2 regions of the Streptomyces sp. NPDC037100 genome follow, and region 2 is predicted to be linked to the other one. Evidence: riboswitches for the same ligand, from Rfam matches in the RefSeq annotation. Region 2 holds a riboswitch; the other holds the start of a gene.
What was found. A riboswitch is a leader RNA that binds a small molecule or an ion and turns the genes downstream of it on or off. The one in region 2 is predicted to bind glycine.
Positions count from the first base shown of each region.

Region 1 (3,399 bases), on a different contig from region 2:
CTCGCGCCCAACGCCGCGTATCTCGTGCCGCGCTTCACCTTCTACCGGTCGATCAGCGAGCGGGTGATGGAGTTGCTGCGTGCGCTGTCGCCGCTGGTGGAGCCGCTGAGCCTGGACGAGGCGTTCGTGGACCTGGAGGCCGGCGGAGTGGCGTGGGACGAGCGGTCGGCACGGCTGGCCGGGGTGAAGCTGCGCGCGGACATCCGTGCTGTCACGGGGCTCACGGGGTCGGTGGGGCTCGCCGCCTCCAAGATGCTCGCGAAGATCGCCTCGGAGGAGGCCAAACCGGACGGGCTGGTGGTGATCGAGCCGGGGACCGAGCGGGCGATGCTCGGGCCGATGTCGGTGCGGACACTGCCGGGAGTGGGGCCGGCGACGGGCGACCATCTGAGGCGGGCCGGGATCACCACGGTCGAGGAGATCGTCGAGGCGGGCGAGGACGAGCTGGTCCGGCTGCTGGGCAAGGCACACGGGCACGGTCTCTACGCCATGGCGCTGGCACGGGACGACCGGCCCGTGGTGGCGGAGCGCGAGGCGAAGTCGGTGTCGGTGGAGGACACCTACGACGTGGACATCCACGACCGCACGCGGGTCGGGCTGGAGGTGCAGCGCCTCGCCGAGCGGTGCGTGCGGCGGCTGCGCGGGTCCGGGCTCTCCGGGCGGACGATCGTGCTGAAGGTGCGGAGGTACGACTTCTCGACCCTCACCCGCTCCGAGACGCTGCGCGGGCCCACGGACGACCCCGCGGTGGTCCGCGAGGCGGCGGCCAGACTGCTCGACTCGGTCGACACGACCGGCGGGGTGCGGCTGCTCGGGGTGGGGGTCAGCGGTCTCGCCGATTACACGCAGGAGGACCTGTTCGCCCAGGCGGCGGGGGAGCGGGCGGTCGCGGAGAGTCCCGCCGAGGAGCATTCCGTGGCGCCGGCCGAGGAGCAGCCGCCGCTCGCCGAGCGGCGCTGGCCCGCCGGGCACGATGTGCGGCACGCCGAGTTCGGGCACGGCTGGGTGCAGGGCAGTGGCCTGGGGCGGGTCACCGTACGGTTCGAGACGCCCGACTCGGAGCCCGGGCGGGTGCGGACGTTCCGGGTCGACGATCCGGAGCTGGAGGCGGCGGATCCGTTGCCGTTGGTGTTACGTGGGCCGGACGGGGGAGGCGGGGGGCCCGGGGCGGGGTCTCAGGCCGTCTCGTCGGTACCGGCGAGCTTGCCGAAGTCACGGTCCGGGAGCGGGGGCGGAGCAGCGACGTCGAGACCGTAGTGGTGGTAGAGCTGCAGTTCCTGCTCGGGGGAGAGGTGGCGGCCCACACCGAAGTCGGGGGCGTCCTTGATCAGGGCGCGTTCGAAGGGGACGTGGAGGGCGCCCTCGATCAGTTCGCTGGGCTCCAGGGGGACGAAGGCGTCCCTGCTGAACAGGCCGGTCCGTATGGCCGCCCACTCCGGCTCGCCGGTGGCGTCGTCGAGGTAGACCTCGTCGATGGTGCCGATCCTGGTCCCGTTGCGGTCGAACGCCTTGCGGCCGATCAGGTTGCGCGGATCGATATCGGTTCGCACGGGCCCTCCACGTGGTCGCGACTCATACGTAGACACTACAAAACGGTACAAGCGGGGATGCGGCCACTCGAAGGTTCGTGCGTTGGCCTCGCTGGTACGCTGGCATCGGCTGTTGACCCCGTGCGGGAGAGTCCTCCAGACACCATCGGAGGCGCCGAAGGAGCAAATCCTCCCCGGAATCTCTCAGGCACACGTACCGCACGGACGAGGTCACTCTGGAAAGCAGGGCGGGTGTCGACGGCTTCCGCTCTCACCGACGGTGAAAGCCGGAGGCCTTCGGGCGATCCGGTGAAGCTCTCAGGTTGAGATGACAGAGGGGGAGGCCGTCCGGGTACCCGCGCCGTGGTGCCCCTCGCAGGTCGCGTCGACCAGGAGGCCTCCGCAATGACCGCCCACCGCATTCCGCTCTCCGAGCTCGAAGAGGCAGCGCCCTTCGAGCAGCGCCACATCGGCCCCGACCACGAGGCCTGCGCCAAGATGCTCGCGCACGTCGGTTACGGCTCGCTGGACGAGCTGACCGCCGCCGCGGTCCCCGCCGTGATCAAGAGCGCCGAGGCGCTGGACCTGCCGGGCGCCCGCAGCGAAGCCGAGGTGATCGCCGAGCTGCGCTCCCTCGCCGACCGCAACCAGGTCCTCGGCTCCATGATCGGCCTCGGGTACTACGGCACGTTCACTCCGCCGGTCATCATGCGCAACGTGATGGAGAACCCGTCCTGGTACACGGCTTACACGCCGTACCAGCCGGAGATCTCGCAGGGCCGGCTCGAGGCGCTGCTCAACTTCCAGACCATGGTCGCCGACCTGACCGGACTGCCGACCTCGGGCGCCTCCCTGCTCGACGAGGGCACCGCGGCCGCCGAGGCCATGGCGCTGTCGCGGCGCCTGGGCAAGAACAAGAAGGGCCTGTTCCTGGTCGACGCGGACACGCTCCCGCAGACCATCGCCGTGATCCAGACCCGCGCCGAGCCGACCGGCGTCGAGATCGTCGTCGCCGACCTCAGCGAGGGCATCCCCGCCGAGATCGCCGAGCGCGAGATCAACGGCGTGCTGCTCCAGTACCCGGGCGCCTCCGGTGCCGTGCGGGACATCAAGCCGGTCATCGACCGGGCGCACGAGCTCGGCGCGCTCGTCACCGTCGCCGCCGATCTGCTGGCGCTGACGCTGCTGAAGTCGCCCGGTGAGCTCGGGGCGGACATCGCCGTCGGCACGACGCAGCGCTTCGGTGTGCCCATGGGCTTCGGCGGACCGCACGCCGGCTACATGGCGGTCCAGGACAAGATGGCGCGCAGCCTGCCCGGGCGGCTCGTCGGCGTGTCCGTGGACGCCGACGGGAACAAGGCCTACCGGCTGGCCCTGCAGACGCGTGAACAGCACATCCGCCGCGAGAAGGCGACCAGCAACATCTGCACCGCGCAGGTGCTGCTCGCCGTCATGGCCGGCATGTACGCCGTCTATCACGGTCCGGAGGGCCTGAAGGGCATCGCGCGGCGCACCCACCGGTACGCCACGGTCCTCGCCGCCGGGCTCGCGGGCGGCGGGGTCGAGGTCGTGCACGGGGCCTACTTCGACACGGTGACCGTGCGTGTCGAGGGCCGGGCCGCCGAGGTCGTGGCCGCCGCGCGGGACCACGGGGTCAACCTGCGCCTCGTCGACGCCGACCACGTCTCCATCGCCTGCGACGAGACCACGACGCGGGCCCAGCTGCGTGCCGTATGGGCCGCCTTCGGTGTCGAGGGCGTCGTCGAGGCGCTGGACGCTGCCACCGGGGACGGACTCCCGGCCGCACTGCTGCGCAGCGACGACTACCTGACGCACCCCGTCTTCCACCAGCACCGCTCCGAGACCGCCA
Region 1 is NZ_JBVJSX010000012.1:262,989-266,387, reverse strand. It holds gene ACZ7EG_RS33155 (DNA polymerase IV) at 1-1,257, shown strand, start outside; gene ACZ7EG_RS33150 (PRC-barrel domain-containing protein) at 1,176-1,550, opposite strand; glycine riboswitch at 1,664-1,759, shown strand; gene gcvP (aminomethyl-transferring glycine dehydrogenase) at 1,935-3,399, shown strand, end outside.
Region 1: it holds a riboswitch for glycine, as region 2 does, so the genes downstream of both, gcvP (aminomethyl-transferring glycine dehydrogenase) here and gcvT (glycine cleavage system aminomethyltransferase GcvT) in region 2, are expected to answer to the same signal.

Region 2 (3,399 bases):
GCAGGTCTCACCGGCGGACACGGAGTCACCGACCTCGGGAAGCTGGACGAACACGACATCGCCGAGCGCGTTGGCCGCGTGCTCCGTGATGCCGACCGTCGAGACGCCGTCCTCGGCGGCCGACAGCCACTCGTGCTCCTTGCTGTAGCGCAGCTCGTTGGGGTTGCTCATGACCTGGATTCTCCTGTACGCGCGGGAGTGCTGTGGAAGGGGGGACTGCTGGTGAGCTGGGACGACGGGCACGGGGTCGCTGGAGCGGCCCTCCGGCCAGTGTCTACTTCTGACGCTTGTAGAACGGCAGCGCCACGACCTCGTACGGCTCGTGACTGCCCCGGATGTCCACGCCCACGCCGGTCGTGCCGGGTGCGGCGTGCGCGGCGTCGACGTACGCCATCGCGATCGGCTTGCCGAGGGTGGGGGAGGGGGCGCCGGAGGTGACCTCGCCGATCACCTCGCCGCCGGCGACGACCGCGTACCCGGCGCGCGGCACCCGGCGTCCCTCGGCGACCAGCCCGACCAGCACGCGCGGCGGGTTCTGCTCGGCGCGGGCGGCGGCCTCGCGCAGGGCCTCGCGCCCGACGAAGTCGCCCTCCTTCTCGAACTTCACCACCCGCCCGAGCCCGGCGTCGAAGGGGGTGAGGGAGGTCGACAGCTCGTGCCCGTACAGCGGCATGCCCGCCTCCAGGCGCAGCGTGTCGCGGCAGGACAGCCCGCACGGGACCAGGCCGACGCCCTCGCCGGCCTTGGTCAGGGCCTGCCACAGCTCGACCGCGTGCTCCGGCTTCACGAACAGCTCGAAGCCGTCCTCGCCGGTGTACCCGGTCCGGGCGATCAGGGCCGGTACGCCCGCGACCGTGCCGGGCAGCCCGGCGTAGTACTTCAGGCCGTCGAGGTCGGCATCGGTCAGGGACTTCAGGATCCCCGGCGACTCCGGTCCCTGGACGGCGAGCAGCGCGTAGGCGTCCCGGTCGTCGCGCACCCCGGCGTCGAAACCGGCGGCGCGCTCGGTCAGCGCGTCCAGCACCACCTGGGCGTTGGAGGCGTTGGCGACGACCATGTACTCGGGGGCCTCGGTCTCGCCCAGCCGGTAGACGATCAGGTCGTCCAGGATGCCGCCGTCGGCCCGGCAGATCATGGTGTAGCGGGCCCGGCCCGGCTTCACACCGCCGATGTTGCCCACCAGGGCGAAGTCCAGCAGGGCGGCGGCCTGCGGCCCGGTGACGGTGATCTCACCCATGTGGGAGAGGTCGAAGAGCCCGGCCTTCGTGCGCACGGCGGTGTGCTCGTCGCGCTCGGAGCCGTAGCGCAGGGGCATGTCCCAGCCGGCGAAGTCGGTCATCGTCGCGCCGAGGACACGATGCAGGGCATCGAGCGCGGTGTGACGGAGTTGTCCTGTACTGCTCACAGTCGGTCGTCTCCAAGGGCAATGACGGGCGAGGTCGTTCCTCCCCATCTGTCATCGGAACCTGAGAGGTTCGCCATGACCGCACGGGTCGTGACTTGCACCTTGGGTGGGGCCACCCCTGTCATACGGAGGGGGCGACCCGCTTTTCAGATGTGCCTCGCCCGCGCGGTAACGGGGCCTGAGAGATTCAAGGGAGGGACTTGCTCCTTCGGCGCCCCAGCGACAGATGCTGCCGGGGACTCTCCCGCGCGGATTCAAACGGCCGGTATGCAGTTGGCGCGCACATCATTGCACGCATCCTTCCGGCGCGGCAGGGGGACCTTCACAGGGAGTGCGGGAGTCCCGCGCGCCGGACACGGCGACCTGTAGCAGCCCTGTTGCAGGACGCGAACGTAAATGAGAGGCCTGCGGCATTACCTTCTCTTTACACTCGGCGGGGATGGGACTCCGTACCTGGCCCCAGGGGAGGACGATCACGGTGAACAGGACCACCGCGTACGCGACGACGGGCATCGCGCTGCCCGAACAGCCGGCCGCACCGGCCCGGGCGGTCCCCGCTCCGGCACCGGCGCCGGTCGTCCGCGACCTGCGCGACCGTGCCGGCCGGAGCCCGCACGCGCTGCTGTTCGGCCCCCGCGACCTCGTCGTGGTGACGGGCCTGCCGGGCAGCGGCAAGTCCACGCTGATGCGGCGCACCGTGCCGGACAGGCGCATCGACTCCCAGGACACCCGCGACCGCTGGGCCGACCGCATGCCGCGCGCCCTGCCGTACGCGCTCTACCGCCCGCTCGTCCGCCTCGCCCACTACACCGGGCTGCGGCGCGCCCTGCGCACGGGAGAGGGCGTCGTCGTGCACGACTGCGGCACGCAGGCCTGGGTCCGCCGCTGGCTCGCCCGCGAGGCGCGCCGCCGCGGCGGCGCCCTGCACCTCCTCCTGCTCGACGTCAGTCCCGAACAGGCACTGGCCGGTCAGCGCGACCGCGGCCGCGGGGTCTCGCGCTACGCGTTCCTGCGCCACCGCGCGGCGAGCACCCGCCTCCTGCGCGCCGTGGAGCGCGGCGACCTCCCCGCCGGCTGCGCCTCGGCCGTCCTGGCCGACCGGGACGCGGCGAACAGCCTCCGCAGAATCGGCTTCACGGGCTGAGCCCGCGCGGTCGTCCACAAGCCGGCCTTCCTCATGCCGTCCGGCGTCCGTCAGCCGTTAGCCTTTTGAGCCACAGCAGTGGTTCCAGGCAGGCGGTAGGCAGATGGACATCCCGGCGGACTTCTCCGCGGACTTCCCGGCGCAGACGCAGACCCACCCGCACGGCGGTTGGCCCGGCAACGAGCTGGAGGAGGTGCTCTCGGCCTCCCTCGGCGCCGGACCGGCGGCCGGCGGGCGGATCGTCGAGGTGCTCGGCCGGAGCTTCGTGTGGGTCCCGCTGCCCAACGGCGGCGGCCCGCACAGCGGCCCCCTCGACCTGCCCGGCATCGAGATCGACGGCCAGGCGTTCGTGCCGGTGTTCAGCTCCGAGGAACAGTTCCGCCAGGTCACCGGCGCACACATGTCGTACACCATCGCGCCCGCGGTGGAGTTCGCCCGCGGCCTTCCCCCGCACGCGGGGATAGTCGTCAACCCGGGCGGTGTGGTCGGCATTCCGCTCCCGCCGCCCGCCGTGGCCGAGCTGTGCCGGGCCGGCCGGACCCCGCTGGACGGCCCCGCGAGCGGCGGCCGCGTCCGCCTCTTCGAGCCCGACTGGCAGGACGACCCGGTGGACTTCCTCGCCGCCGTGGCCGCCGAGTTCGAGGCGACCGGCGTCGTCGTCACCGCCCGCCGCTGCCTCGCCGCGATCGAGACCGCCGACCCCGTGATGTTCGTCGGCGTCGAACTCTCCCAGTGGGAGGGCGACCTGCGCGTCCTCCCCCTGGACGCCCTCACCCGCGCCGTCACCGCCGTCCCGGCCCCCTGGCCGGTCAACCTGGTGCTCCTGGACGTGACGGAGGACCCGGTGGGC
Region 2 is NZ_JBVJSX010000010.1:325,025-328,423, reverse strand. It holds gene gcvH (glycine cleavage system protein GcvH) at 1-171, opposite strand, end outside; gene gcvT (glycine cleavage system aminomethyltransferase GcvT) at 275-1,453, opposite strand; glycine riboswitch at 1,444-1,561, opposite strand; glycine riboswitch at 1,562-1,662, opposite strand; gene ACZ7EG_RS30205 (AAA family ATPase) at 1,884-2,549, shown strand; gene ACZ7EG_RS30200 (enhanced serine sensitivity protein SseB) at 2,653-3,399, shown strand, end outside.